Regions from separate parts of the Promicromonospora sp. CA-289599 genome, predicted to be linked through region 1. Evidence: predicted binding sites of a transcription regulator. Region 1 holds the regulator's gene; the other holds the start of a gene.
What was found. Region 1 encodes LexA, which represses DNA repair genes until DNA is damaged. Its sites were predicted from a motif close to TCGAACANNTGTTCGA; they were not measured.

Region 1 (14,840 bases):
AGCTGTGGACGTGCACGCGGCCAACGCCACCAGGGTGAGTACGGACCCTGCGGCGAGCGCGGTTCGACGAAGCGGGCGAACGCTTGATCTAGACATGGTTCCCTTCACGCCACCCGGCGCGTACGGCAAAGCCTGGGTGGGCTGGTGTTCACGGACGCATGGCACCGTAGCGCGATACCGACGATCAGACAATCCAGCGATCGACATTAGGATTGTCTACAATCTCTAAGTTCACCCGTCCGACGCCGCCCCGGACACCGCCGTCGCCGCCAAGCCGCCCGCGCACCGGGGATGATGTCGTCATCGACGTGCGCTCACGGAAGGAGCACCGATGTCCCACCCGTCACGGGCCACCCTGACGACCGCCCCGTCCTTCTCCCGGGTGACGCGTCCTTCGACCGTCGACCTGATCCAGACGGAGCTGCGCAACGCGGTCTACGCGGGCGTGCTCACCGTCGGCTCGCCGATCCGGGAGGTCGAGGTGGCGAACCAGCTCGGCGTGAGCCGCGGGCCGCTGCGCGAGGCCGCCCAGCGGCTGGTCCAGGAGGGTCTGCTCGTCGCGACGCCGGGACGCGGCATGCGGGTGGCGACCATCGGCAGGGACCGGCTCCCCGCCCTCTACGAGGCACGCAAGTCGGTCGAGACGACGGCGGCGCGGCTGCTCGTGCGGTCCGGCGCCGACTCGGCGATCGCCGGCGTCCGCCACGCCCACGACGAGCTGGTCGCCGCCGACCGCACCGGGGACGCCCGGCAGGTGGGCGGCGCCGACCTCAACCTGCACTGGACGCTCGTCGCCGCGGCCGGCAACCCGTGGCTGACCCGGTGGATGACGACGCTCATCGTCGAGGTGCGGATGGCGACCTTCTCGGTGAGCGACGAGTACGCGGTGCGCAAGGACACCGCCGGCGCGCACGCCGTCATCGTCGAACGGCTCGAGGCACGGGACGAGGAGGGCCTGGTCACCTGCCTCACCACGATGCTGGACGGCGCCGTGGCACGGCTGCTAGGCCGGGACGAGGAACCCGTCGAGACACTCGAGGAACAGGCTGGCGCGCCCGAGATCACGCTGGGGCCGATCGACGCTCCCGACGGGCTCTAGGACCACAAACGGTAAAGGCCGGGGCTCGGCTCACTCGATGCCACCCCTCCTGGGCAACAAGATTTGTTACCCATCCGTAACGTCGGCGCCCGAGGCTCGCTCCGGGGGAAGCGACAGGTCCCCGGAATCTCGCGGCTGCGAGGCGGTTCCGCCTTCATCGGCCGCACCCTCCCGCGCGCCACCGCAACAAGCCAGTCACGGCATCTTCATGGGGTCGCAATGTGCAATCGCCACGCAAGTTCGTTACGGTCGATTTGTCATGCAGAACCTCGAAGAGGAACTCAAACACATCCATCCGACCGAAACCACGGTGGCGTTGAGGGAGCCCACGGTCACCGACGGAGCAGCGATGTGGCGTCTCGCACGCGACTCCAAGACGCTGGACCTCAACTCGTCCTACGCGTATCTCCTCTGGGCACGTGACTTCGCCCGGACCTCGGTGGTCGTGACCGTGGACGGCGAGCCCGCCGGGTTCGTCACCGGGTACGTCCGGCCCGACGAGCCGACCACGCTGATGGTCTGGCAGGTGGCCGTCGACCACGCCTACCGCGGGCAGCGGCTGGCCTCCCGGATGCTCACGCACCTCGCGGAGCAGCATCCCGGGTGCACGCACGTGGAGACCACCATCACCTCGGACAACACGGCGTCGATCGCCCTGTTCATGTCCTTCGCGTCGGCTCAGGGTGCGCCCGTCGACGTGCGGGCCATCTTTCCCAGTGAGGTGTTCCCGGACGGCCACGACGCGGAGCTCGTCTTCCGCATCGGGCCACTTTCCTGACCTGTCCGGGTCGATCCCCCTCAGCACCACATACCCATCGAACAACCAAAGCCGCGTCCAGTCGACAAGATCGGACCGCGGAAGGAGCCATGCGCCCAGACACCGCCATGCCCACTGACCCATCTACGACGCACACCCGGACGAACGTCTTCGAGGAGCTCGAGTCACAGGTACGCAGCTACTGCCGCAGCTGGCCCGAGACGTTCACGACTGCCGCGGGAAGCACCCTGCAGGCCGAGAACGGGCGTAGCTATCTCGACTTCTTCGCCGGAGCGGGTGCCCTGAACTACGGGCACAACCATCCGGTGCTGCTCGAGGCGCTGGTCGACTACCTGCGCAGCGGCGGGATAGTGCACTCGCTGGACATGCACACCGCGGCGAAACGGGATTTCCTGACGACGTTCCGGGACCGGATCCTGGTGCCTCGTGACCTCGACTACAAGGTGATGTTCCCCGGGCCCACCGGGACCAACTCGGTCGAGAGCGCGCTCAAGCTCGCGCGGAAGGTGACCGGCCGCCAGCACATCCTGTCGTTCACCAACGCCTTCCACGGCATGACGCTCGGCGCACTGTCGGTGACCGGGAACTCGATGAAACGCAACGGCGCGGGCCTGCCGCTCACCAACAGCTCGAAGATCCCGTACGACGACTACTTCTCCGGTGCCACGGAGGACTTCCTGTGGCTCGAACGGGTGCTGAGCGACAGCGGCTCCGGCGTCGACAAGCCCGCGGCGATCATCGTGGAGTCGGTGCAGGGTGAGGGCGGCCTCAGCGCCGCGCGCCCCGAGTGGCTGCGGGCGCTGTCCGAGCTGTGCCGCGCGCACGAGATCCTGCTGATCCTGGACGACGTTCAGGCCGGCTGCGGGCGCACGGGTGAGTTCTTCAGCTTCGAGCAGTCCGGCATCGTCCCCGACATCGTCTGCCTGTCCAAGTCGATCTCCGGCTTCGGCCTGTCCATGGCGCTCACGCTCATCCGGCCGGAGCTGGACCAGTGGGAGCCGGGCGAGCACAACGGCACGTTCCGTGGCCAGAACACATCGTTCGTCACGGGCACCGCCGCGCTGAACGAGTTCTGGTCGGACGACGCCTTCGCCGAGGGTGTCCGGGAGCGCGCAGCCGAGCTGCACGACGGCCTGGCCCAGATCGCGAGCGGCTACGCGGGCGCCGTCGTCAAGGGCCGCGGGTTCCTGTCCGGGATCAAGTTCCAGGACGCCTCCGCGGCCTCGAAGATCGCCGCGGCGTCCTACGAGCGCGGACTTCTCGTCGAGACGTCCGGGCCCGAGGACGAGGTGCTCAAGACCATGCCCGCCCTGACCATCAGCTCCGACGAGCTGCGCTCCGGCGTGGACATCATCGCCGCCGCAGCCGCCGAGGTGCTCGGCGCACCGGTCATGCAGGAGGCCACGCCGGACGCCGGCATACAGGGCGGGAACCACCACCGAGAGACGGACCGCCGAGGAGAGGAAGACAAGTGATCGTCACACGGATCGCCGACCTGGACGGCACCGACCGCGACGTGCGGTCGGAGACCTGGCGTAGCCGCAGGCTCGTCCTCGCCAAGGAAGGCGCGGGCTTCTCGTTCCACGAGACCACCATGTATGCCGGGACCGTGACCGAGATGTGGTACGCCAACCACGTCGAGGCCGTGTACTGCGTGGGCGGTACCGGACAGCTCGAGAACCGGGAGACCGGCGAGGTGCACGAGATCTCGGACGGCACGATGTACCTGCTGGACGGCAACGAGAAGCACACCATGCGCCCCACGACGGACATGCGGCTGATCTGTACGTTCAACCCGCCCGTCACGGGCCGGGAGGTGCACGACGCCGACGGCGTCTACCCGCTCATCACGCACGAGACCGCACAGGAGGAGGCTGCCGTATGACGACGGACACCACCAGCAAGGACCTGTACCCCACCCGTGTCGAAGGCGACGCCTCCGAGATCCCGCGCCAGGACAAGGTGGTGTGGGGCAGCGCGGCCGACGGCCCGCTGGGCCAGGACGAACTGGACGGCTTCGACCGGACCGGCTACCTCGCATTCGAGGACCTGGTCACGCCGGACGAGGTGCAGGAGTTTCGTGCGGAGCTGCAGCGGCTCTCCACCGACCCCGAGGTCCGAGCCGACGAGCGCACGATCATCGAAGGCACCTCGCAGCAGGTGCGGACCATCTTCGAGGTGCACAGGACCAGCGAGATCTTCGCGCGGATCGCACGCGACCCCAGGGTGGTGGGGCGGGCCCGGCAGATCCTCGGCTCCGACGTCTACATCCACCAGAGCCGCGTCAATCTCAAGCCCGGCTTCGGTGGCGGCGACTTCGCCTGGCACTCGGACTTCGAGACGTGGCACGCCGAGGACGGCCTGCCACGGATGCGGACGGTCAGCATCTCGATCTCGCTGACCGACAACTACTCGTTCAACGGCCCGCTGATGATCATGCCCGGCACGCACAAGACCTACGTGTCCTGCACCGGCCGGACGCCGAACGACAACTACAAGTCGTCACTGGTGATGCAGAACGCCGGCACCCCGGATGAGGACATCCTCACCCGCATGGCCAGCTCGCACGGCATCGACGTTCTCGCCGGCAAGGCCGGCAGCGCGATCATGTTCGACTGCAACTGCATGCACGGCTCCAACGGCAACATCTCGCCGTTCCCCCGATCGAACATCTTCCTGGTCTACAACAGTGTCGAGAACACCGCGGTCGAGCCGTTCGCAGCGCAGAAGGCTCGACCGGCCTTCCTCGGGAGCCGGGACTTCACACCGGTCAGCTGAGGCAGCGCCGAAAGACAAGGCCGCTGACCTGGTCGTTCACCAGGTCAGCGGCCTCCATCACCGATGGATCAGCCGGACTTGCGGCGGAACATCTTCTGCACGGGGCCGGTCGTCTCCGAGCCGTGCACCGCGCCGGTGTTCACATCGCCCGCGGAGGTCCGGCTCCGAGCCGCGTTCTTGCGGTCCAGAGCCTCCTTGAACTTCGCCTTCGCGTCCGTGCTCGGCGCTGTCGCGACCTTGGGCTCTTCAACACCCTTGGTCTCGGCCACCTCGGCATTGGGCTTCTCGTCCGTCACACCGATCACCTCCTCTTGTTCCGGGGGTCCCTCGATCGGGTCCGTCGTCGGCCCCAGCCTGCACCACGGCGCAGCCGGGTGCCAACATTTTTGGATTTCACCTGGGCGAGCGCGGCCGACGACGGCGCGCCGGGCCGGGCCGGCTCCTATGCCTGAGCGGCGGCGGCCCGCTCGGCGCGCTCCGCGCGGAGCGAGGTGATCGCGCTCTCGAAGTCCTCGAGCGAGTCGAACGCCTGGTAGACGCTCGCGAACCGGAGGTAGGCGACCTCGTCGAGCTCGCGCAGGGGGCCGAGGATGGCGAGACCCACCTCGTACGCGTCGATCTCCGCGCTGCCGTTGCTCCGCAGGGTCTCCTCGACCCGCTGGGCCAGGATCGCCAGGTCGTCGTCGCTCACCGGACGCCCCTGGCACGCCTTGCGCACACCCGCGGCGACCTTGTCGCGGCTGAACGGCTCGGTGGCGCCGGAGCGCTTGACCACGGACAGGCTCGCGGTCTCCACGGTGGTGAACCGCCGGTTGCAGTTCGGGCACTGCCGCCGCCGCCGGATCGACAGGCCGTCGTCGGCAGTCCGCGAGTCCACCACGCGCGAGTCGGCGTGGCGACAGAACGGGCAGTGCATGCTCACTCCTGCGTGGTCGACCATCGACCGGAGGCCTCCGGTCGCGCCCCGACCGTAAGCGGGCAAACCACCCCCTTGCAACATAGCCGCAACATTCGTCGGTGAATCGACGCCTTCGGTCACTCCTTGGGCAGGAGCAACAGCTCCCCGACGCGCACGCTGCCGGTCGACATCCCGTTCAGCTCCTGCAGCCTGCCGACCGCGTGCCGCACGTCCTCGCCGGGCCTCGCGACCTCCTGGGCGAAGCCCCAGAGCGTCTCGCCCGGCTGCACCGCATGCACCCGGACCTCGGTGGGCTCCCCCGGGGAGCTGGCGACCGCCGTCGCCCCCCACGTGACCATCGGTGCGACCAGCAGCATGGCGAGCAGCACGAGGACCACGCGGCCGCGCCGGGTGAGCCGCAGGCCGGCCAGGCCCAGCCGGTCGGCGAGCGTGCGCCCCTCCGCCGGGGTGTACGCACGAACCGCAGCCGGTCCGGCCGCCGGTGCGTACGCCCGGCCATACGACGGCGCATACGCCTGTTCATACGTCGGGGTGTACTGCCGCAGCGGGATCACGTCCCCCATGGCCCCTCCTCGAAGTGTGCAGAGCTTCTGTCGTTCATACAAGCGTTCGTCGAACGCCCGTACCATTGTGTAGCACGGGACACCGTCCATGTCGAGACACGCTCGAACATTCGTTTGAGCCGAGCGCGTTTGTGACCTAGAGTGGGTAGCGCACAGGAGAACATTTGTCGGAACGGGAGGGGCACGGGCATGACGGGACGGGACGGGACCAGCGACACGAGAGCCGTCGACACGGCAGCCTCCGGCGTCGCCACGCTGGACACGCCAGCCGACAAGGCGGTCGCTGACGTGCACACGATCTCGCCGACAGACCGCCTCACCGAACGGCAGCGCCTCGTGCTGGACACGATCCGGCAGTCGTTCGAGACGCGCGGCTATCCGCCGTCGATGCGCGAGATCGGCGAGGCCGTCGGGCTGGCCAGCCCGTCGAGCGTCAAGCACCAGCTCCAGATGCTCGAGAAGAAGGGCTTCCTGCGCCGCGACCCCAACCGGCCGCGCGCCATGGAGCTCGTGGAGCCGATGGCCGAGCAGGTCGACAAGCCGACGCGCGGCGAGATCCACTGGCCCGAGCCGCGCCGCAGCGGCCAGGTCCACTGGGGTGGCTCCGTGCCCGACGACGCCAGCACTCCCCCGCCGTCGTACGTGCCGCTCGTGGGCCGGATCGCGGCCGGTGGCCCCATCCTTGCCGAGCAGGTCGTCGAGGACGTGTTCCCGCTCCCCCGCCAGCTGGTGGGCGACGGCGAGCTGTTCCTCCTCAAGGTCGCCGGCGACTCGATGGTCGACGCCGCGATCTGCGACGGCGACTGGGTGGTCGTGCGGCAGCAGAACGTCGCGGAGCAGGGCGAGATCGTCGCCGCCATGATCGACGGCGAGGCCACGGTCAAGACGTTCAAGCAGACCGACGGTCACGTGCTGCTGCTGCCGCAGAACCCGGCCTACGAGCCGATTCCCGGCGATGAGGCCCAGATCCTCGGCCGCGTGGTCGCGGTGCTGCGGTCCCTGTAGCCGGTAGGGCGTCCAAGGACGACGAGAACGGGGTTGTGTTCCGATGCCGATCCGGCAGGAACACAACCCCGTTCTCGTCGTCCTTGGGGCCGTACGGCCGCTGCGTCAGAAGCCGAAGCGCTTCTGGACCGCGCGCACGCTCTCCGCCGAGGCGCGAAGGCCCGCCAGCTCGTCGTCGGACATCGGCACCCGCACGTTGGCCGTGACACCCCGCCGGTCCACGAGCGACGGCACGGACAGACACACGTCGCTGATGCCGTGGTAGTCGTCCAGCAGCGAGGACACCGGCATGATCCGGCCCTCGTCGTTGAGCACCGCCTCGATGATGCGGGTAGCAGCCAGGCCGACGGCGTAGTTGGTCGCCCCCTTGCCGGAGATGATCCGGTACGCGGAGTCGACCACCTCGCGGTGCACCTCCGTACGCACCGCGACGTCGAGCGGCTGCTTGCCGCCCAGGGGCTCCCAGTCGAGCAGCGGCACGCCGCCGATCGAGGCCGAGCTCCACAGCGCTATCTCCGAGTCGCCGTGCTCTCCGGCGATGTACGCGTGCACGTTCCCCACCGCCACGCCGCAGCGCTCGGCGAGCACCACGCGGAGCCGGGAGGAGTCCAGGACCGTGCCGCTGCCGAACATCCGCTCGCGCGGCAGGCCGGAGATCTTGAGCGCCGCGTAGGTCACGACGTCCACCGGGTTGGTCACCATGACGTACGTGGCGTCCGGCGCGACGTCGACCAGACCGGGCAGGATGTCGCGCATCAGGCCGATCGTTCCCTCGGCGAGGTCGATCCGGGTCTGCCCTGGCTTCTGCTTCGCCCCCGCGGTCACGACCACGACGTCAGCTCCCGCGCAGACGCCGACGTCGTCCGAGCCGATCACCTGCGCCTGGGGCGTGAACATGAGGCCGTGCTGGAGGTCGAGCACCTCGGCCTCGACCTTCGCCCGGTTCACGTCGTGCAGGGCGATGGTCCGCGCCGAGCCCCGCGCGAGCGCGGCGAACGCCAGCGTGGAGCCCACCGCGCCCGCGCCCACCACAGCGATCTTGGTGGTGCGGGTGCCGGAGGACCGGTCGGCCGGGATGTCCGAAAGGGCTGCCATGCTCCCCAGACTAGGTGTCGAGCCGGACTAGGTGTCGAGCCTCGCCAGCGCGGCGCGCACCAGTGCTGGGTCGGTGGTCGGCCAGAACCCCGGCATCGAACGAGTGAGGAACGATGCGTAGCGGGCCGTCGCGAGGCGCGGGTCGAGGACCGCCACCACTCCCCTGTCGTCCATGCTCCGCACGAGGCGCCCGGCCCCCTGTGCGAGCAGCAGTGCCGCGTGCTGCGCGGACACCGCCATGAACCCGTTGCCGCCTGCCTGCTCCACTGCCTTGGCGCGTGCCGCCTTGACCGGGTCGTCGGGGCGCGGGAACGGGATGCGGTCGATCAGCACGAGCTGGCACGACGGACCCGGCACGTCCACGCCCTGCCACAGGGACAGCGTGCCGAACAGGCATGCCTCCGGATCCTCGGCGAACTCGCGCACGAGCGTGGGCAGCTGGTCGTCACCCTGCGCCAGGATCGGGAGGTCGAGCCGCTCGCGCATGGCCTCGGCCGCGGCGTTCGCGGCGCGACGCGAGGAGAAGAGCCCGAGCGTGCGGCCGCCGGCGGCGGTGATCAGCTCCGCGATCTCGTCGAGCTGCGCCTCCGTCGTCGGCTCGCGGCCGGGCGCCGGGAGGTGCCGCGCGATGTACAGGATGCCCTGGCGCGGGTAGTCGAACGGGCTGCCGGCGTCGAGACCCTGCCACGGCGGGGCATCCTCGCCCTTGAGGCCGAGCGTGCCGGCCACCGCGTCGAACGTGCCGCCCAGCGCCAGCGTGGCCGACGTGAAGACGCCCGTCGCCTCGCCCAGCAGGTGCATCCGGATCAGACCAGCCACGTGCAGCGGCGCCGCGTGCAGCCGGGTCACGTTGTCGGCGAACCCGCCCCAGTTGTTGTCAGGGCGTGAGCACCACAGCACGTCGGCGGTCGTGTCCTGGAACGACATGCGTTCCGCCGTCTCGAAGAGCTGCAGCATGGCGCCCTGCGCCATCTTCAGGCCGGGTTCGGGCTGGCCCGGAGCCTGTCCCTTGCTACCGCTCGCCTCCGGCTTGAGCGTGCTCAGCACCTCGCGGGCGGCGTCGCGCACCGCGGCCACCGCCAGGCGCAGCTCGTCGGGCAGACCGTTCGGGAACCGTTCGGCGGGGGCCGTCACCAGCAGCGTCCCCAGCGCCTGGGCCGCGGCGTCCAGCGCATCGGTGTTGGTGCCCGCGTGCCGCCGTGCCAGGCGTGCCGCGCTCTCCACCGAGGCCATGGACAGGTCCACGGTCGCCGAGGACGTGACCCGGTCCGTGAGCTCGTGCGCCTCGTCCACCACCACGACGTCGTGCTCCGGCAGGATGCCGGGGCTACCGGTGGCCGCGATGCCGAGCATCGCGTGGTTGGTCACCACCACGTCGGCCTCCCGGGAGGTGGCCCGAGCCTTGTCGGGGAAGCACTCGGCGAGCATCGGGCACTTGCCGCCCAGGCACTCCATGGCGGTCACCGAGACCTGGCGCCACGCCCGGTCCGGCACGCCCGGCACGAGGTCGTCGCGGTCGCCCGACTCCGTCTCGTTCGCCCACTCGTGCAGACGGCGGACGTGGTCGGCGAGCGTGGCGCCGTCGTCCCTGCGCCGGCCGCGAGCGCCGCCGGAAGCCGCGGGCTCCTCGGTGCGCGGGTGGTCCTCGCCGCCGGGCAGGTCGAACAGGGTGGGCTCGTCGGCGGGGTACCCGCCCCCGGCCTTGTGCACGCAGAGGTAGTTGTGCCAGCCCTTGAGCAGTGCGATCTTCGGTTCGCGCGGGAGCTGCGGTGTCACGGCCTTGGCCACGAGCGGCAGGTCGCGCGTGATGACCTGGCGCTGGAGGGCGAGCGTCGCCGTCGAGATGATGACCTTGCTCTCGGCGGCGACCGCGTGCCGGACGGCGGGCACCAGGTAGCCGAGCGACTTTCCGGTGCCGGTACCCGCCTGGACGAGCAGGTGCTCGCCCTTCTCGATGGCCTCGCCGACGGCCACGGCCATGCGGTGCTGGCCGTCCCGGCGCCCGCCGCCCAGCTCACCGACGGCGAGGTCGAGAAGCTCCTCGACCTCGGGGATGTCGGTACTTGCGGGGGGCGCGTCGGAAAGGCTGGTCACGCACTCGATCCTAGGCCGGACCACCGACATGCACCCCATCTCGTCCACAGGTGCCGGCGGCCGGCCGAAGGGTTATCCCTTGACCGCGCCGCCCAGTCCGGCGCCGCTGAGGAAGAGGCGCTGGAAGGCGAGGAAGAGGGCGATCGGCAGCACCGTGGAGATCGCGAGCGCCGCGAGGAACACGTCGAGCTCGAGGTACGGGGCGATGGCGGGCAGCCGGACGGAGAGCGGCTGGTGGGCCGGGTCCGGGAGGACCAGCAGGGGCCAGAGGTAGTCCTTCCAGGCGGCGATGACGGCGAACACCGAGACGACGCCGAGGATGGGCTTCGACATCGGTAGCACGATGCTCCACAGCAGCCGGAAGGGTCCGGCGCCGTCGACCCGGGCGGCCTCGAAGATCTCGCGCGGGAGGCCGTCGAAGAAGCGTTTGACGAGCAGCACGTTGAACGCGCTGGCGCCCATGGGCAGCCAGACCGCCCAGAACGTGTTGAGCAGGCTGATGTGGACGATCGGCACGTCGAGGATGGTCAGGTACAGCGGGACGAGGAGCACGACGGACGGCACGAAGAGCGTCGCGAGCACGAGAGAGAAGATGACGTTGCCGTACCTGGGCCGTAGCACCGACAGCACGTAGCCGCCGGTGGTGGCGACGAGGATCTGGAAGAACCAGGCCCCCAGCGCCACGATCAGCGTGTTGACGAAGTAGTGGTCGATCTCGGCCCGGTTCCACGCCGTGGTGAGGTTGGCCCAGTCGATCCCGGTGGGGAACATCCCGAGCGGCTGGCGCAGGGTCTCTTGGGTGGGGGTGACGGCGGCCTTCGCGAGCCAGAGGATCGGCCCGAGCCCGAAGACGACCAGGGTGACCAGCAGTCCGCCCTGCAGGACGCCGAGAGAGGTGCGTACGCTCGGCCGGCGCCGGTCGTGCGTCGAGACGATGCCGCGTTCGATGGTGGCTGCCATGTCAGCTGCTCCAGGGTCGGGTCACGCGGAAGTACACCGCGGAGAGGACTGCCAGGACGCCCGCGAGCATGAGGCTCAGGGCGGTCGCGGCTCCGTAGTTGCCGCCGAGGCTGCTCCCGAACGCGTAGTCGTAGATCAGCATCAGGATGGTGAGGGTCGCGTTGTTGGGGCCGCCCCCGGTGAAGAGGAACGGTTCGAGGAACACCTGTGAGGTGCCGATGATCTGCAGGATCAGCGTGATGAAGAGGACGCCGCGCAGCTGCGGCAGCGTCACGTGCCAGATCTTGCGCCAGACGCCCGCGCCGTCGACCTCCGCGGCCTCGTAGAGCTCGGTCCGCACCCCGACGAGCGCGGCGAGGTAGATGATCACCGTCCCGCCCGCCGCGGCCCAGGTCGCCTCGAGGACCAGGGAGGGCATGGCGCTGCCGGCGTCCTGGAGCCAGGGGTAGGGGCCGAGCCCCACCCAGCCGGCGATGGTGTTGAAGACGCCGGTGTCGGAGGCGTCGTAGAAGAACTTCCACAGCAGCACCGCCACGACGGGCGGCACGACGACGGGCAGGTAGGCCAGCGCGGAGAAGAGGCCCCGCATCCGCCGTACCTCGCTCATCAGTACCGCGGCGGCCAGCGGCAGCGGGTACCCGAAGACGAGCGCGAGCAGCGCGAACCACAGCGTGTTCCGGACGGCCTTGCCCAGCAGGGGGTCCTGCAGCACGAACACGAAGTTGTCGAGCCCCACGTACACGGGAGCCGTGACGAGGTTCGTCTCCTGGACGCTCATGACGAGCGCGCGGCCGATGGGAAACCAAGAGAAGACGCCGAACACGAGGATCATGGGCAGGGCGATGATCAGGGTGCTCAGACCGCCCTCGCGCAGCCAGTCCTTGGGCGTGCGGCGTCGGGTGCGGCGCGCCGCGGTGGACGACGGCGGTGGTGCCTGCGCCGCTACCGGGCGCGGGCTGGAGATGGTGGTCAACGTGGATCCTCCTCGTCGATGGTCCGGCCCGCCACCCTGCGGCGGTCGAGCCTGTCGAGGCCTCGGTGGGTCCCGACAGGCTCGACCAGCAGGGCGCGAGCCGGGCCTGCGGCGGTCAGCTGCGGTCGAGCAGGGTCTGGACCTGGGTCTGCGCGTCGGCGAGCAGGGCGTCGATGTCCGCGTTCTCGTCGGTCAGCACCGCCTGGACCACCGGGTCGAGCGTCGCGTACACGTCCTGGGTCGCGACGGCGGGCTCGGGGATGACCGGCTGGTCGAACATCTGCTCCGTCATCGGTGCGAAGTTCTCCAGCGGGACGTTGACGAGGTCCTTGATCCAGCCCTGCTGCTCCTCGTACGCCGCCCGGTCGAAGATCGGCAGGGCGGGGGCGCCGACGGGCTGGTCGGTCTCGGCGGCGACCTCGGCCTCGGCCACGGCCGCGTCCTGGTCTGTCAGCTTGGAGACGTAGTAGAAGTCGATCCACTTCACGGCGGCCGCCTGCTCGACCTCGGACGCCGCGGAGCTCACCGCGGCGAGCGTGCCGCCGCCGAGCGTGCCGGCGTCGTCGCCCTCCAGGGGCAGCACGGTGACGCCGTACTCGTCGGGGTTCATCTGGTTCTGCGTGAACAGGTTGGGGTAGTTCGCACCGCCCGAGATGTACATGCCGATCTTCCCGGCGGCGAAGTCCTGGTTGATGGTGCCCCAGTCGTACAGGAAGCTGGAGCCCATCGAGTCGTCCTCCCAGCGCATCTCCTGCAGCATCTCGAGCGCCTGGACCGTGGCGTCGTTGTCGACGGTGGCGGTCGTCTCCTCGCCCTCACCCTCGACGATGCGGCCGCCGAGCGCGTACGTCTCGGTGGTGAGGATCCAGCCGCCCGTGTTGCTCTGCGTCATGTGGGCGTAGCCCGCCTGACCGGTCTTGTCCGCGATGGCCTTGGCGGCGTCGCGCACCTCGTCCCACGTCGCCGGCGGGTTGTCCGGGTCGAGCCCGGCCTCCTCGAAGAGCGCCCGGTTGTAGTGCAGGCCCTGGTTGTAGGCGGCGATCGGGACGGCCCACATGCCACCCTCGGCATCCTGGCCCGCCGCCGCGATGGTGGGGTTGAACTGGTCCGCATAGGGCAGCTCGGCCACCAGCTCGCTGACGTCGGCGATCTGCCCGCGCTCGATGAGCGCCCGGCCGTCGGTGAACGGGATCGGGAAGACGTCGGGCAGCGTGCCGCCCGCGAGCTCGGCGGCGAACGTCGTGCCGGACCAGGTGAACTCCTTCGTCTCCACCTGGATGTCCGGGTTGGCCTCCTCGAACTGCGCGATGCGCTCGTCGAAGGCGTCGATCGCCTCCTGCTCGAGACCGGCGTCGATGGAGACCTCGATGGTCACGGGGCCCGTGGGCTCCGCGGCCGGCTCGTCGGACGAGCCGCAGGCCGTGAGGGTTCCCGCGACGGACAGAACACCCACCAGGGCGAACGCCGCGCGCTTCTGTGCTGACTTCATTGTCACTCCTTGGTCGTGTGCCGCTGGGGCGGCCTCTCTGGGGGAAAGCCGATCTGGGGAAGCCGAGTAGGGATGAGGGGGATCAGGACGGCAGGTCGAGCCAGACGGCGGTGTCCGGTCCGATCTCGCCGTCGGCGGGGCCGCTCGCCAGGAGCACCGTGGCCCCGGCGGGCAGGGGGACGGGAGCCGTCCCGAGATTGACGACGCACGCGAAGCGGGCGCCGCGGGTGAAGGCGACGACGTCGTCGCCCTGGCTGTCGACATCGAGGTCGAGGTCGCGGCCGAGCCACGTGAGCTCTTCGGCGTGCAGCGCCGGGAGGTCGCGCCGCAGGTGCAGCGCGCGGCGGTAGAGGCTCAGCATCGAGTCGGGGTCGCCGGCCTGCGCCTCCACGGAACGGTCGCTCCAGCCGGCGGGCTGGGGCAGCCAGGGCGCCGCGCCGCCGTCGGGCCCGAACCCGAGGCTCGAGCCGGCCCGGGTCCACGGGATGGGGACACGGCAGCCGTCCCGGCCGGGGTCGACGCCGTCGGACCGGAAGTGCATGGGGTCCTGGATGAGCTCCTTCGGGACCTCTGCCTCGGGCAGGCCGAGCTCGTCGCCCTGGTAGACGTACAGGGCGCCGGGCAGTGCCGCGACCAGCAGCGCGGCGGCTCGCGCCCGGCGCGTACCGAGGTCCAGGTCGGACGGCGTGCCGAACCGCTTGGCCGCGAAGTCGAAGGACGAGTCCTCCCGGCCGTACCGGGTGACGGGTCGCGTGACGTCGTGGTTCGAAAGCACCCAGGTGGCCGGTGCCCCGACCGGGGCGTGCGCCTCCAGCGTCATCCGGATCGACTCACGCAGCTCCTTCGCGTCCCAGGGGCGGGCCATGAAGTCGAAGTTGAACGCGGTGTGCATCTCGTCGGGGCGCAGGTACTGGGCGAACCGCTCGTGGTCCGCGAGCCACACCTCGCCCACGAGGACGCGCGGCTCGGCGTACGAGTCGGCGACGCGCCGCCAGCCGCGGTAGATGTCGTGGATCTCGTCGCGGTCCAGGTGAGGGTGCTCCCCCGGGCCCGGCGTCTCCGGGACCTCCGGCAGTCCGGGGTCCTT
Region 2 (14,840 bases), 710 kb from region 1:
CTACGTCACCGTCGAGGGTGTGCGCAGTCTCGTGGTCGGTGCGACCCCGGAGAGCTCACCGGTCGCGATCGGGCTCCTGGTCGCGTCGCTCGTGGTCATGCCGCTACTGGCCGAGGCCAAGCGCCGCGTCGGGGTGGCCCTGGCCGACCCGCTGATCCTGGCCGACGCCGCCGAGACACGGATCTGCGTGCTGCTCTCCGTGTCGACGCTCGTCGGTCTCGTGGTGTTCGCGCTGACCGGTGCCGGCTGGGTGGACGCCGTCGCCGGGTTCGTCATCGCGGCATTCGCGATCCACGAGGGCCGCGAGGCGTGGGAGGGCGAGCTGGCGCACGACCATGGTCATGACGAGCACGGCCATGATGAGCACGAGCACGATGGCGACCAGCGAAAGGCTGCAGTCGATGGGTGACCACCAGCACCACCACGGCGCCCATGGCGCCGCCGGTGACGAGAGCAACCGGCGGCGCCTGGCGGTCGCGTTCGGGATCACGGCGGCCGTGTTCGTGGCGCAGGCGGTAGGCGCCGTGCTCACGGGCAGCCTCGCGCTCCTTGTCGACACCGCGCACATGCTGACCGACGTCGCAGGCCTGGCCATCGCGCTGTTCGCGGCGTCGCTCGCGCTGCGGCCGCCGTCGCCGCGCCGGACGTGGGGGTTCCGGCGGGCCGAGATCCTGGCCGCGCTGGCCCAGGCCGCCGTGCTGCTCGCCGTCGGCGTCTACGCCCTGGTCGAGGGGGTGAGCCGCCTGGCGGGTCCGGCCGAAGCACCCGGCCCGGGCCTGCTGGTGTTCGGCATTGTGGGCCTGGTCGGGAACGTCGTGGCGCTGCTGGTGCTGGCGGGCGGCCGGTCGGCGTCGCTCAACCTGCGTGCCGCCTTCCTGGAGGTCGCGAACGACGCGCTCGGGTCGGTCGCGGTGATCGTGGCGGCCGTCGTGATCGCGACCACCGGATGGCAGCGCGCCGATGCCGTCGCGGGGCTCGTCATCGCGCTGCTGATCCTGCCCCGCGCGGCGAAGCTCCTGACCGACTCGGCGAACGTGCTGCTGGAGTCGACGCCGGCCGGGATCGACCTGGACCAGGTGCGGGCCCGTCTGCTGGAGGTGGACAACGTGGAGTCGGTGCACGACCTGCACGCCTCCCTCGTCGCCACCGGCCTGCCGACCATCAGCGCGCACGTGGTGGTGCGGGACGCCTGCTTCCGCGACGGGCAGGCACCCCCGGTCCTCGACGCCCTGCAGCGCTGCGTCGCCACCGAGTTCGACGTGTCCGTCGAGCACTCGACCTTCCAGCTCGAGCCCGCCGAGCACGCACGTCACGAGTCGTCGACCCACGCATGACGGCGCCCGGTGGTCGCTGGTCGGCGACGTGCCGGTCAGACCGCCGGGAGGCAGACGCGCTCGACCAGGTAGCGCCAGCCGGCCTCGAAGCGGTCGGTGAGCCCTGACCGGTCCGGCTCAGGGCCGTCGAAGAGCCGGAGGAGGAGCGGGCCCTCCAGCGCGGACGTGAGCTGCCCGGCGAGCAGGTCGACGTCGGCGCCGGGCAGGTCGAGCTCGCGGAGCAGGACCCGGATGTGGATCTGGGACAGCGGCGGGCGGCGGCCGTTCGTCGGTCGGCCCTCGATCGCGGACCGGGCGATCTCGTGGTTCTCCGTGAGGAAGCGGATGCGGGCAGTTCCGTAGGCGACGAGGCGGTCGACCGGCGGAGCGCCCGGACCGAGCGGTGGGGCCCCGGAGAGGATCTCCTGCTGCAGGGCGCGCTCGTTGTCGTCCAGCAGTGCCTGGAAGATTCCCGCCCGGGTGCCGAACCGCCGGAACACGGTGCCCTTGCCGAGCCCTGAGCGTTCGGCGAGCCGGTCCATCGTGAGGCAGTCAGGACCGTCGGCGGCGATGAGCTCGCGGGCGGTGGTGAGCAGCAGCTGACGGTTCCGGGCGGCGTCGGCCCGTTCAGGGTGCGGTGTGCCCCAGGTCAGCGGTGTACTCATCCGTGGATGCTATCGGGAATCGCGTAAGCGGGGTAAAGTCCGGTTAGTCGACCGAAGTGGCCGACCAATACTGCGGAGGACAACATGGCAGACATGAACAGTGGCGTCATCGAGGCGTTCCGGGCCAACGCGGGCGTCGTGGGTGACGACGTCATGGGCGGGCACTTCACCGGCAAGCGACTCGTGCTGCTGCACCACGTGGGGCGGGTCAGCGGCAAGGACTACGTGACGCCGCTCGTGGCCGCGGCCGACGGGGACGCCTACGTCATCACCGGTTCGCTCGGCGGCGCGCCCAAGGACCCGGCCTGGGTCGCGAACATCGAGGACGGCCCCGGCGAGGCGACCATCGAGATCGGGGACAAGACCATCCGCGTGACCACCACCGTGGTCCGGCCGGGGCAGCCCGACTGGGAGCGGCTCTACGGCATCTGGGCCGAGTACTGGCCGGACGCCAAGGAGTACGAGAAGAACACCGACCGCAAGTTCCCGGTGATCCGGCTCGAACCGAAGGCCTGAGCTCCGGTTCGAGCCGACCGGGTCAGCCGACCGAGCGGACGAACCCCCGTATGCGCGCCGCCATCTCGGCAGGTACCTCGGCCACCGAGAAGTGACCGCCCTCCTCGAGGCGGTCGAACTCGCGAAGATCGAGATAGTGGCGGCGCGCGAGCACCTCGGGGTAGCCGGCCTCGTGGCGCTGGATGAACACCGCCGCGGGCACGTTCGTGGGCGGGATCGGATCCGGCTGGTCGGCCCCCTCGTAGTAGGGGCGGAACGATGACGCGATCGTCTGGGTAGCCCAGTAGATGGTCGCCTCCGTGAGGAGGCGGTCCCGCGAGATGCGGCGCTCCACCGCGCGGGGGTCGCCCGGCGGCGTGTCGCTCCACTCGACCAGCTTCTCGGCGAGCCACGCCAGCAGGCCGGCGGGGGAGTCGTTGAGCGCGGCCGCGAGGGTGTCGGGCCGGGTGGCCTGCACGTGGCCGTAGGCGCCGTCGGTCTGGTGCTTCGCGGCGATGTCGTCGAAGAACTCCTTGACCTCGGGGTCGCCGAGGGCGGCGCGCTCGTCGCTGGTGGGGAAGTGCGCGTGGGTGGCGACGATCCCCGCCACGTGCTCGGGGTAGCGGGCGGCGATGAGGTCGCTGACGTTCGCCGTGACGTCCTCGCCGTACGTGAAGTACCGCTCGTAGCCGAGCACGTCCGTCATCAGCGTGTGCATCGTCGCGGCCAGCCGTTTCTCCGATATCGGCCCCGCGACGTACGGCGAGGAGAACCCGAATCCGGGCAGGCTCGCGACCACCACGTGGAAGTCGGGCAGCAGGTCGGCGAAGTCGAGCTGCAGCGCGAACGTGTGCGGCCAGCCGTGCTGCACCAGGAGCGCCGGCGCGTCGGGCCGGTCCGAGCGCAGGTGGACGAAGTGCAGGTCGACGTCGTCGAGCTCCGCGATGAACTGCGGATGCTCGTTGAGCCAGGCCTCCCGGGCGCGCCAGTCCCAGCTGATCCAGTGGTCGACCAGCTCGCGCAGGTACGCCGCGGTCATGCCCGACGCCGGACGCCGGGGCGAGTCGTCCGGGATCCGACTGCGCGCCAGTCGCTCGCGCAGATCGGTGAGGACCTGGTCGGGGACGTGGACCGTGAAGGGCTGTGGCTCGCTCATGGGAAGGACGCTATGCCGAGCCACTGACATCGACACTCGCCGTCGGATGTGGGCCGCGGGCTCCGCGCTCTGAGGTCCGGATGGCGGCGAGGGCGCCGTTGCTCAGACGGAACGGGCTGCCCTGGAGCTCAACTGGCGGCGGCTCGGCGAGCTGACCGGCTGGGCATGTGGGCGACCCGGGTTACGCGGTTGGCAGAAGGTCGGGCGAGTGTGGGTGGTCGGCCATAGGGTCGAACAAACGTCCGTAGGAATGGCGCCCACGGCTAGCCTTGGCTTCGGATACCTGCCTGATCTCAGATACCTGGTGAGGAGTGTGCTGGCATGCGTGAAATTCTGTCCAGCGGCGTCATGCGCGACGGCGTCATGCCCGGCGGCGCGCCGGTCGATGAGGCGATCCCGTTCGGGGACTGGGACGCATTCGCCGGACCGGACCGGTTGCCGGAGATGCCTGGGTGGCTGGACTCGATGCCGGACTGGCCGCCGGATACGTTGCCGGTGGCGTTGTGGCCGGTGGAGGCGCTGCGGGCGGCGCTGAGTGATATGCCGGGCGCAGAGCTGGCGCGGGTGGTCGCGGAGGCGGTCGGCGTAGGCGTCGGTGCGAGCGCGGTCCCGGACGAGGACCCTCTGGAGGATCTTCCGGACGGCGCGCTGGGTGACCTGGTCGCCGCATGCGGGCGCCTGCAGTCCTGGGCTGCGGGGGTGCAAGCGAGGGTTGTGGCCGAACGCGCCGCCCGGGAGACCAACCCGCTCGCGCACAGCTCGCTGGTCGGGCAGGTCACCAGCGAGCTCGTGGTGACCGAGTCGGAAGGTACCGAGGTCGTCGTGCGTGCCGAGTCCGGTGCCCAGCACCCGAGGGTGATCGCAGCCCTGGCCGCTGGGCGGATCGACGTGCGCAAGGCACACACCCTGCTGCGCTCCGCGTCCCAGCTGACCGTGGCCGAGCGATCGGAAGCGATCGAGCGGTATCTGCCGCAGGCCCCGCACCGGACCTGGCGGTGGCTGCAGGCTCGGATGCTCGCGTTCGCCAAGGCCCGCCACGGCGCGGCGGCCACCGCGCGAGCCGAGGCACAGCGCCGCAGCGTGCAGCTGGACCGTGCCGAGAACGACATGGGCTGGGTGTCGGCCTACCTGCCGGCGGCCGACGCGGCTGCGGTATGGGGTGTGGTGGACGACATGGCCCACCAGCTGCGCCGCACCAGCGGCGAGGACCGCAACCTGGCACAGCTCCGCGCGGACTCGTTGACGGGGATCGTCACGGGCCGACTTCTACCCGTCGACCGCTTCACCGACACGGGCACACAGGGTGACACGGACACCGGCACGACTGGCACGACTGGCACCACCGAGACCACCGGAACCACGGCGAAGGACGGGCCCGCCGAGAGCGATGCGGCGTCGACCGATGGGGATGAGCGCGCGGAGGTTCCGGTCTGCTCGTGTGGTGGCCGGGCCCCCGTCCAGCAGGTAATAGTCCGGCCGGTGCGGATCATTCCGACCCGCCCGGTGGTACGGGTGACGGTCCCCGCCAGCGTGCTCCTGGGTCTGGACGACGCACCCGGCGACCTGAACGGATTCGGACCCATCCCGGCTGAAACGGCCCGGCTCATCGCGCAGGACGCGACTTGGCAGCGCCTGGTGACCGACCCGGTCACCGGGGTGCTGGTCGACTACTCCACCACCGCCTACCAACCGGGCCGGGTCCTGCGCGCAGCGGTCGAGGCCAGGGATGACACCTGCACCTTCCCTGGCTGCGACCTCCCGGCCGAACTATGCGACCTCGACCACATCGAACCCTTCGACCATCATCGGGACGATGGCCGAGGCCCCGGCCACGGCCATCAGCGTGAGAACCACATCGTCACCGCTGGTGCGGCCGGGCGGGGGCAGACGAGCGCATGGAACCTGCACGCTCTGTGCCGTCGGCATCACCTGCTCAAGACCCACGCGGGCTGGGGCGTCGTGCGCGACCCCGCGACCGGGATCACGACCTGGACCACTCCCACCGGCCGCACCCAGCACCGACCACCGACCGTGCTGGACACTCACGTCGACATCGACCAGGTCGACCCGGACACCAGTCACGACCTGAGTCTGCGAGCCCTGACCGGCCGACGCCTGCCACGGCGGTACGCCACTACCGAGCCGGGTGCCGTACCGGCCGGACCCAACGGACCCAACGGACCCGCCGAGCCGACCGGCTTGTTCGGCCCCGGAGAACCACCTTTCTGATGCGGTGCGTGTGCAGCGGGTTGTCGTGCGCGCGGTCAGCCGGCGGGCGGGAGCTCGAGGGTCTGCACCGGCTCCTCGTTGCCCGCCCGGTCGGTGGCGGTGAACTCGATGACCTGAGGCGCGTCGCCCAAGGCCCGCGTGAACGGTTCGCGGAAGGTCGCCCAGAACGTGTCCGGCCCCTTCCACCGGATGCTGTCCACGCCGGAGACGTCGTCCGTGGCGGCGAGGCTGATCTCGACGCCGTGCAGGCCAAGGCGGCGGGTCGTCGCGGTGGTCACCGGCGGCGTGGTGTCGACGCTTACCTCGCTGACGACGTGCCGTTCCCGTCCCTCGGAGTCGACGGCGCGCGCCGTGACGGTGTGGACGCCGTCGCCGAGCCGTAGCGGTTCGGCTCCCGCTGGTCGCCACGGCCCGTCGCCGACCCGGACCTCGACGGTCGGCTCGCCGACGTCGGCGCGCGCCGCAACGGTGAGCTCAGCCGGCCGGTGGTACCAGCCGGTGACGCTCGGCGCCGTGGCCGGCACCACCTCGACACGGGGCGCTGAGCCGGCGAAGGCGGCCGTGGGCGCCTCAGCGAGGAGAGCGGCTTCTTCACGCGCGGCCTCCGCCTCGTTCGCGATCCCGCCGACGTCTCCCATGTCCCGTCCGACGCCGGAGCGTGCGGCAGCCCGCAGGACGTCGCGCGCCTCGGCGGCGCTCAGCAGCCCCAGACCGACGAACTCGTGAGCGGTGCGCAGTACAGCCCGGAGGAACTCGGGCCGGGAGGCGAAGCCGCCGTCCGACCACAGGACGTCGAGGAACGTGTCGCCGTCCCGGCGGGCCACGTTGGGCACGCCGGAGTCGGCCGGCTCCGCGCCGGCGTCCAACCCCGCGCCCGCGCCCGCGAAGGCGATCCGGGCATCGGCCCGCCGCAGATACATGTGGTACCGCGCGTCCGATCCGGACCACGCGGGCTCCAGGACGAGGTCGCCCAGCCGCCACGTCCCGTCGTCGGCCCTCGTCAGGGGGGCGTCAAGCGTCCCGTCGAGGCGTCGCCAGGTCGCCGCGGCGACCGGGAGCCAGGTGGTGGCGGCGCTGCGGGCCAGCAAGACGGTCGGCCCGAGCTCAAGGGTCACCAGGGACGCGTCGTCGGGCGCCGGCACCTCGCGCAGGGCCAGCGGCATGCTGATCTCGACCACCGTGCCCGGCACCCAGTCCCGCCGCAGGGAGACGTACTGTCCGGGAACGGCGTCCACGGCCACGGGCGAACCGTCGACGGTCACCGCGAACCCACCCGCGGCCCAGCCCGGAACCCGCAGCCGAAGGTCGAGGTCGCCGGAGGCGTCGACCAGCAGACGGCTGCCGCCCTCCAGCGGGTACGCGGTCTCCTGGACCACCCGCACGTCCTGCTCGGCCCAGTCCAGGGCCGAGGCCACGTAGAGGTTGAACCAGAGGATGCGCTCACCGCCCCGCACGGACCGGAAGTAGACGGAGTCCTGGTACTTGACGTGGTTCTCGAGCCCGGTGCCGCCGCAGCACGTGCCGACGTTGTCGTACTCGCGCAGCGCCCCCGGGTTGACCGGGAACATGTACGTGACCTCGGGTGAGTCGTCCGAGTCGACGTCGTGCCGTGAGCCGAGGACCTGGTTGGTGACCGCCCGCTCGTGGTACTCGGCGTAGCGCGCGTCGCCGGTGCGCTCGAACAGGGCGCGGGCGAGCTTGAGCATGTTGTAGGCCACGCACGTCTCGGCGTTCCGGTTGCCGATGTCGCGCGCGACGGCGCCCGCCGGACCCCACAGCTCGTTCTCGCCGGAACCCCCGTGTGCGTACGTGCGCCCCGGGACGAGCATGTCCCAGATGTTGACCACGGCGTCCAGGTAGCGCGCCTCGCCCGTCAGGTCGTGCAGCGCGAGGTAGCCGAGCAGGGTCGCGGCGTGCTGGTTGGCGTGCATGCCGTCCAGCACGTCCCGGCCGGCGGCAGCGGCGTCGAGCAGCGAGTCCAGGTCGAAGAGCCGGGCCGTCTCGGCGAACCGCTTGTCGCCGGTCAGGACCGCGAGGTCGCACAGCACCTCGTTCATGCCGCCGGCCTCGCCCGCGATGTACAGGGACCACATGTCCCTGCGCTGGTCCGCCGACAGGACGGACAGCCGGCCGTGCACCCAGCGCCCCATCTCGGCGGCGATCTCCAGCGCCGTCCGCGACCCCGCGTGCCGGTGCGCGTCGAGCAGGCCCGCCATGATCTTGTGGCACGTGTAGTACGGCGCCCAGATCTCGCCGTACGGGGCGAGGCCCTCCAGCCGGGAGAACTGCCACTCGCCGTACGCCGCGAGGAACCCCGGATGGCTGTAGCGGCCCGACGCCGCGAGCGCATCCCGGACCTCACGCAGGCCCTCCACCATGTCGTCGACCTTGGCCTTCAGCTCGGCCCGCGGGGCAGCGTCGTTCGTACCGGCGTAGGCCAGGGCGAGCATGGACAGGAAGTGCCCCGCGTAGTGTCCGCGCAGCAGGTTCGCCGTGGGCGCCGCCTCGCGCCCGGGGTACTCGTCGGGCCCCCAGGCCTGCTCGTCGGGGTGGCCGAAGCCCTCCCACCCGCCCGGCGGCAGCGCGCCCCGGGTGTCCAGGCCGGCGTTCGCGCGGAAGACGGCGAGCAGCCGGTCGACGGGGTAGGCGTGCGCCAGGTGCAGCAGCTGGTCCCGGGCGCGCGTGAAGATGCTTTCCCGCAGCGAGACGGCGTCCAGCGGGAACGGTTCGGCGATCGGCTCAGGCATCGCCCATCCGCTCCTGGGTCCAGCGTTCGATGCCCGCGGCGTCGATCGGCAGCGCGTCGGAGAGCACCTCCGCGCCGTCGGCGGTGACCAGCAGGTCGTCCTCCAGGCGGACGCCGATCCCGCGCAGCTCGGGCGGCACCGTCTCGTCGTGCGCGTGGAAGTACAGCCCGGGCTCGACTGTCATGACCACGCCCGGCTCCAGGGGCGCCGCCTGGTACGTGGGGTAGTCGGAGTGGGCGCAGTCGTGCACGTCCAGGCCCAGGTGGTGGCCTATGCCGCAGACCAGCCAGCGGCGGTGCTGCTGCCCGCCGGGGGACAGGGCCTCGTCGACCGAGACGTCCAGCAGCCCCCAGTCGTGCAGGCCTTGGGCGATGACCTCCATGGAGGCGAAGTGGAAGTCGAGGTACTCGACGCCCGGCCGGATCTGCGCCATGCCCGCGCGGTGCGCCTTCTCGACCAGGTCGTGCACGTCCCGCTGCAGCGCGCTGAAGCTGCCCGACGGCGGGATGGTCCGCGTCACGTCGGCCGTGTACAGGGAGTTCGCCTCGACGCCCATGTCGAGCAGCAGCGGCATGTCGGGCAGCACGGGGCCGTCGCAGCGCACCCAGTGCAGGGTCGGCGCGTGGGGGCCGGAGCCGACGATCGTCGTGTACCCGGGCCCGTTGCCGTAGGTGCGCGCGTGCCTGTCGAACGTGCCCTGCAGCCAGCGTTCGCCCAGCCCGCCGATCGCGCGCGGCAGCTCCGCGACGACCGCCTCGAACCCGGTGACCGTGTGGTCGACCGCCTCGCGCAGCTGTGCGATCTCCCAGTCGTCCTTGATCATCCGCAGGTCCGACAGCGCTCGGGCGAGATCCTCGGACGGCTTCAGACCGTACCTGCGCACCAGCTCCTCGTCGACGGACGGCGACGCGAGCGCCCCGTCCAGGGTGTCCAGCACCGCGTCGAGCGCGGAGAGCGGTTCGACGGCGATGCCGAACGCCTCCGCCCAGTCGCTCAGGTCCGGGGACGGCCCGACCCAGAGCTCGCCGTACGCCGCGTTCCCGAAGAACGCGCTCTCGCCCGGCTTGGCCGGCGGCGGCAGGTAGAGCGTCGCGTCGTGGCTCCCGCCGCTCGCCCGCAGCACGAGCACGCCGTCCTCGGCCTGCGCGCCGGTGAGCCAGACGAAGTCGCTGTCCGCGCGGAACCCGTACTGCACGTCGCCGTTGCGCAGGCTCGCGCGCCCCGCGCCGACCACGACGTCGCTCGCGCCGATCCGCTCCGACAGGCGGCGGCGGTGCTCGGCAGCGGCGGCGGGCGCCCCGGGCGTCATCGGCACGACGACGGCCGGGGCGCCCCACCCGTGCGCCATGTGGGCGTTGAACGCCTCGCTCTCGACCAGCCGGGGGGCACGCGTTCCCGCATAGGGCGGACGTCCTGGGTTGGTGCTCGTGCTCATCGAATCTCCTTGTGGACGCGGGCAATGTGGTGACGGTGTGATGGTCTGCCATGTCGGACCAGCGAGCTGACTCGGCGTCCCGGAGTCGTCGAGTCAGCGCCCTGGTCCGACCAAGCCACTGACTCGCCGTACTGCGGACGCCGAGTCAGTGGCGCGGTCCCGGTGCCGGCGCTCATGCCGTCGCCCCAGTCGACCGGGCGGCGTTCGTCCGCCGCTGCCGCTCCCACTCGGGCCGGATGCGCGGGACGGCGTCGAGCAGCCTGCGGGTGTACTCGTGGCTCGGGGCGCCGAAGACGGCGTCCCGGTCGCCCTCCTCGACGATCTGTCCCTGCGTCATCACCGCGACCCGGGTCGCGATCTGCCGCACCACCGCGAGGTCGTGCGCGATGAACAGGTACGTCAGCCCCTCCTCGCGCTGCAGGTCCCGCAGCAGGTTGATGACCTGCGCCTGGACCGACACGTCGAGCGCCGAGACCGCCTCGTCGCACACCACCACACGCGGGCCGACCGCGAGCGCGCGGGCGATCCCGATGCGCTGCGCCTGCCCGCCCGAGAACTGCGCCGGATACTTCTGCGAGTGGTCCGGGTCCAGCCCGACCCGCTCCATGAGGGAGCGCGTGAACGCCCGGGCGTCGCCCGGGACCGGACGTCCCTGGTAGACCAGGGGAGCGGTGATGATCCGCTCGACGGTGTGCCGCGGGTTGAGCGAGGAGTACGGGTCCTGGAAGACGACCTGCACCTCGTTGCGGAAGCGGTTCAGCGCCGACCGCCTGAGCGTCGTGACGTCCTCGCCGTCGAGCTGCACGGTGCCCGAGGTGACGTCCAGCAGGCGGGCGGCGAGCCGCGCCGTCGTCGACTTGCCCGAGCCGGACTCGCCGACCAGGGCGAGGGTCTCGCCCGCGCGGAGCTCGAAGCTCACGTCATCGACGGCCCGGAACCGTTCCGGGGGACGCAGCAGGCCGCCGGTGCCCAGCACCGGGAACTCCTTGACCAGGTTCGTGGCTCTCAGGAGCGGCTCGCTCATGCGGCACCTCCGTTCTTCGGGACGACGTTCTCGGGGACGACGGCGGGCGCCACCGCACGCAGCTCGCCGATCTCGTCGTCGATGCGCGGCACGGCGTCGAGCAGCGCCTGGGTATAGGGGTGCTGCGGGCTGGTGAAGATCTGTTCGACGGCGCCCTGCTCGACGCACACGCCATCCTTCATGACGACGATGTGGTCGGTGATCTCGCTGACCACCGCCAGGTCGTGCGTGATCAGCACCAGGCCGGTGCCGGTCTCGCGGCGGATCTCCTGCAGCAGGTCCAGGATCTGGGCCTGCACGGTGACGTCGAGCGCCGTGGTCGGCTCGTCCGCGATCAGCAGCTCGGGCTCGGTGCTCAGCGCCATCGCGATCATGACGCGCTGGCGCATCCCGCCCGAGAACTGGTGCGGGTAGTGGTTCACCCGCACCGCAGCGTCCCGGATGTGCACCCGTTCCAGGGCCGCGATCGCGACCTTGCGCGCCTCCCGGCGGGTCACGCCGGGACGGTGGGCGCGGTAGGCCTCCTCGATCTGCAGCCCGACCGTGTAGTACGGGTTCAGCGAGGACAGCGGGTCCTGGAACACCATGGCGATGCGGTCGCCGCGCACCCGGCGCAGCTCGGCCTCGGACATGCCGACCAGCTCCCGCCCGCGCAGCCGCACGCTGCCCGTGCGCCGCGCCGCCCGGGGCTGCAGGCCCATGATCGCGAGGCTGGTCATGGACTTGCCCGAGCCGGACTCGCCGACGATGCCCAGCGCGCCGCCGGGCTCGAGGTCGAGGTCCAGCGAGCGGACGGCGTCGAGCGGGCCGCGCGGCGTCGTGAAGGTGACCGTGAGGTCGCGCACCTGCAGCAGCGCCTCGGTGTCGTTCTTGGGGCTGGACTCGGTCGTCATGCGTTCACCCGCACTCTCGGGTCGATGGCGCTGTACACGACGTCGACCACTATGTTTCCGACGACGACGAGGAACCCGGCCAGCAGCGTGACGCCCATGATCACCGGCTGGTCGTTGCGGGCGATGGAGTCGGCGGCCATCTTGCCGACGCCGTTGATCCCGAAGACCGTCTCGGTGATGAGCGCCCCGCCCAGCAGGCCGGCGAAGTCCATGCCGAAGATGGTCACCACCGGAGTCAGGGCCGGCCGCAGGGCGTGCCGCCGCCAGATCAGCGACTGCGGCAGGCCCTTGGCGTAGGCGGTGCGCACGTAGTTCTCGCGCAGCACGTCCAGCACGTTGGCGCGGGTGAGCCGCGTGTAGGCGGCCGCGTACCCGACCGCGAGGACTATCCACGGCATCACGAAGTTGAGGAACCACTGCACGGGATCGTCCGCGAAGGCGACCGCCTGGGGGAACGGCAGCCACTGGAGCTGGACCACCAGCACGTACTGCAGCACCAGGGCGAGCACGTAGTTGGGGATCGACATGCTCGTCAGGGTCAGCCCGGTGGTGAACCGGTCGAGGAACGTGCCCTCCTTCACCGCGCTGAGCAGGCCGCCGATCACTCCCGCGAGCAGCCACAGCACCGCGGCGCCGATGGCGATCGTCGCGGAGACGGGCAGCCGCTGCACGATCATGTCCCAGACCGCCTGGCTGGACTGGAACGAGTAGCCGAGGCACGGCGCCGCGCAGTCGACGGCGCTCGCGCCCGCACCGTAGGTGCGGCCCGCGAAGATGCCGGCGACGAACAGGAAGAACTGGGTACTGAACGGCTGGTCCAGCCCGAGGTTGCCGCGGATCTGGTCGATCACCTCGGGCGTGCAGTTCTTGCCGCAGATCTGCACCGCCGGGTCCGGCGAGAGCGCGAAGAAGACCAGATAGGTGAACAGGCACACCAGCAGCAGGACCACGAGTCCCGACGCGATGCGCGTGACGAGGAACCGGAGCATCAGCGACCCTCCTGGGCGTCGACGACGGCGCGCAGCCGGTCACCGAGCACGGTGAACGAGAGCACGAGCAGGAACAGGCACACGCCCGGCACCACGAAGTACGCGGGGTCGACGGCGTACCACTTCACGGAGGCGGCGATCATCTGCCCCCAGCTCGGGGCGGGTGGCACGACGCCGACGCCGAGGAACGACAGGCCCGCCTCGGTGCCGATGTAGCCGGGCACGGCCAGCGTCGACATCACGATGATCGTCGAGCGGAGGTTCGGCAGGATCTCGCGGAACACGATGCGTGTCCCGCTGGCCCCCGCCGCCCGGGCCGCCTCGACGAACTCCCGCTGCGCGAGCGACATGGTCTGCCCGCGCACGATGCGTGCCAGGTAGGGCCACCCGAAGACCGAGATCACGACAACGAGCAGCCCCGACCGGTTGCCGGCCGGCAGGGCGGAGAGCACGGCGATCATGAAGATGAGCGCCGGGAACGCCATGAGGAAGTCCATGACCCGCGAGATCACCAGGTCGACGCGCCCGCCGAAGTAGCCCGCCACGAGCCCGAGCGACACACCCAGCACGGTGGTCAGCGCGGTCGCCGACAGCGCGATGCTCATCGAGACCCGCGCGCCGTAGACGATGCGCGCGAAGATGTCGCGCCCGCTGCCCGGCTCGACGCCGAGCCAGTGCTCGGGGCCCATGCCGCCCCACGCGCCGATCGGCATGCCACCGAGGTTGGGGTCGATGGCGCTCTGGTCGAACTCGTACGGCGTCCAGCCGCTGATCGAGGTGAGCACGGGCGCGAAGATGGCGACGAGGGTGACCAGGGCTATGTAGCCGAGGCCGAGCATCGCGCCGACGTCGCGCCGCAGGGTCTGCCAGGTCCCGCCGGCACCGCCGCTCCGTGCGACGGTGCCGGCGGGACCTGCCGTGAGGTCCGTCTGGGACGGCATCATCGGGTCAGCCCTTCTCGGGGTCCTTGAGACCGACGCCGACGTAGTCGATGCCGCCGGTCGCGGCGTTCGCCGAGGAGAACAGGCCGGTCACGTTCTCGCCCGGCAGCATGACGCCCTTGGCGACCATGAGCGGGACGACCGGGGCCAGCTCGAGGATCTGCTCGTCGAGGTCACCCCACTGCTCGTTCGCGGCGTCGATGTCCGTCATCGCCTTGATCTCGTCGATCCGCTCGTTGACGGCCGGGTCGTCGATCTGGGCGATGTTGCCGTTGCCCTTGTCGTAGATGTTGCGGCCGTCGAACAGCGGCGGGATGAACGTCGCGGCCGACGACGCCCAGTCGGGACACCAGCCGGTGATCGCGGCGTCGTGCTGCTGCGACGGGGTGCCGATGGTCTCGTAGTAGGTGGAGGTGTCGATCAGGTTGAGCTCCACGGTGATGCCCACCCGCTCCAGCGACTGCTGGACCGCCTCGGCCTGGGCCTGCATGGACTCCTGCGCGCGGATGTCGAGGGTCATGGTGAACCCGTCGGACAGCCCCGCATCGTCCAGCAGCCTCTTGGCGGCCTCGACGTCGCCGGTGCCGTCCTCGGACGGGTACAGGTCGAAGTCCTTGTGGCCGGCGACCGACGGCGGCAGGATCGTCGTGGACGGGTCACCGAGCTGCGTGCCGCCGCTCGCGTTCACGATGGTGGTGCGGTCGATCGTGTAGCTGATCGCCTGCCGGACGCGGACGTCGTCCATGTGCTTCTTGGTGGTGTTCAGCCCCATGTACGTGGTGCAGATGCCGGGGAACTCCAGGACGCGTTCCTCGAGCTGGGGCGTCTGCAGGCGCGGGAGCGTGGCGGGCTGGATGTTGCCGGCGATCGCGTTGACGTCGGCGCCCTGCCCGGCGATGAGCCGCTCGTCGATGGTGGCCGGGTCCAGGCCAATGGTGAACTCCCAGGCGTCC

Region 2: ACQEVI_RS24390 (HNH endonuclease signature motif containing protein) is a predicted target of LexA. The motif match lies at 3,860-3,875, and genes of this name have one in related genera.

Annotation. Positions count from the first base shown of each region.
Region 1 covers NZ_JBNJNI010000001.1:4,765,473-4,780,312, reverse strand. The annotation lists gene ehuB (ectoine/hydroxyectoine ABC transporter substrate-binding protein EhuB) at 1-96, opposite strand, end outside; gene ACQEVI_RS21300 (GntR family transcriptional regulator) at 332-1,099, shown strand; gene ectA (diaminobutyrate acetyltransferase) at 1,449-1,877, shown strand; gene ectB (diaminobutyrate--2-oxoglutarate transaminase) at 1,967-3,352, shown strand; gene ACQEVI_RS21285 (ectoine synthase) at 3,349-3,762, shown strand; gene thpD (ectoine hydroxylase) at 3,759-4,655, shown strand; gene ACQEVI_RS21275 (DUF5302 domain-containing protein) at 4,724-4,951, opposite strand; gene nrdR (transcriptional regulator NrdR) at 5,098-5,571, opposite strand; gene ACQEVI_RS21265 (LysM peptidoglycan-binding domain-containing protein) at 5,691-6,137, opposite strand; gene lexA (transcriptional repressor LexA) at 6,327-7,142, shown strand; gene ACQEVI_RS21255 (L-lactate dehydrogenase) at 7,248-8,237, opposite strand; gene ACQEVI_RS21250 (ATP-dependent DNA helicase) at 8,265-10,331, opposite strand; gene ACQEVI_RS21245 (carbohydrate ABC transporter permease) at 10,404-11,291, opposite strand; gene ACQEVI_RS21240 (carbohydrate ABC transporter permease) at 11,293-12,264, opposite strand; gene ACQEVI_RS21235 (ABC transporter substrate-binding protein) at 12,380-13,753, opposite strand; gene ACQEVI_RS21230 (glycoside hydrolase family 13 protein) at 13,836-14,840, opposite strand, start outside.
Region 2 covers NZ_JBNJNI010000001.1:5,478,165-5,493,004, forward strand. The annotation lists gene ACQEVI_RS24365 (cation transporter) at 1-409, shown strand, start outside; gene ACQEVI_RS24370 (cation diffusion facilitator family transporter) at 402-1,334, shown strand; gene ACQEVI_RS24375 (TetR/AcrR family transcriptional regulator) at 1,370-1,978, opposite strand; gene ACQEVI_RS24380 (nitroreductase/quinone reductase family protein) at 2,063-2,494, shown strand; gene ACQEVI_RS24385 (epoxide hydrolase family protein) at 2,517-3,629, opposite strand; gene ACQEVI_RS24390 (HNH endonuclease signature motif containing protein) at 3,951-5,858, shown strand; gene ACQEVI_RS24395 (glycoside hydrolase family 127 protein) at 5,894-8,605, opposite strand; gene ACQEVI_RS24400 (aminopeptidase P family protein) at 8,598-10,040, opposite strand; gene ACQEVI_RS24405 (ATP-binding cassette domain-containing protein) at 10,213-11,064, opposite strand; gene ACQEVI_RS24410 (ABC transporter ATP-binding protein) at 11,061-11,957, opposite strand; gene ACQEVI_RS24415 (ABC transporter permease) at 11,954-12,946, opposite strand; gene ACQEVI_RS24420 (ABC transporter permease) at 12,946-13,890, opposite strand; gene ACQEVI_RS24425 (ABC transporter substrate-binding protein) at 13,895-14,840, opposite strand, start outside.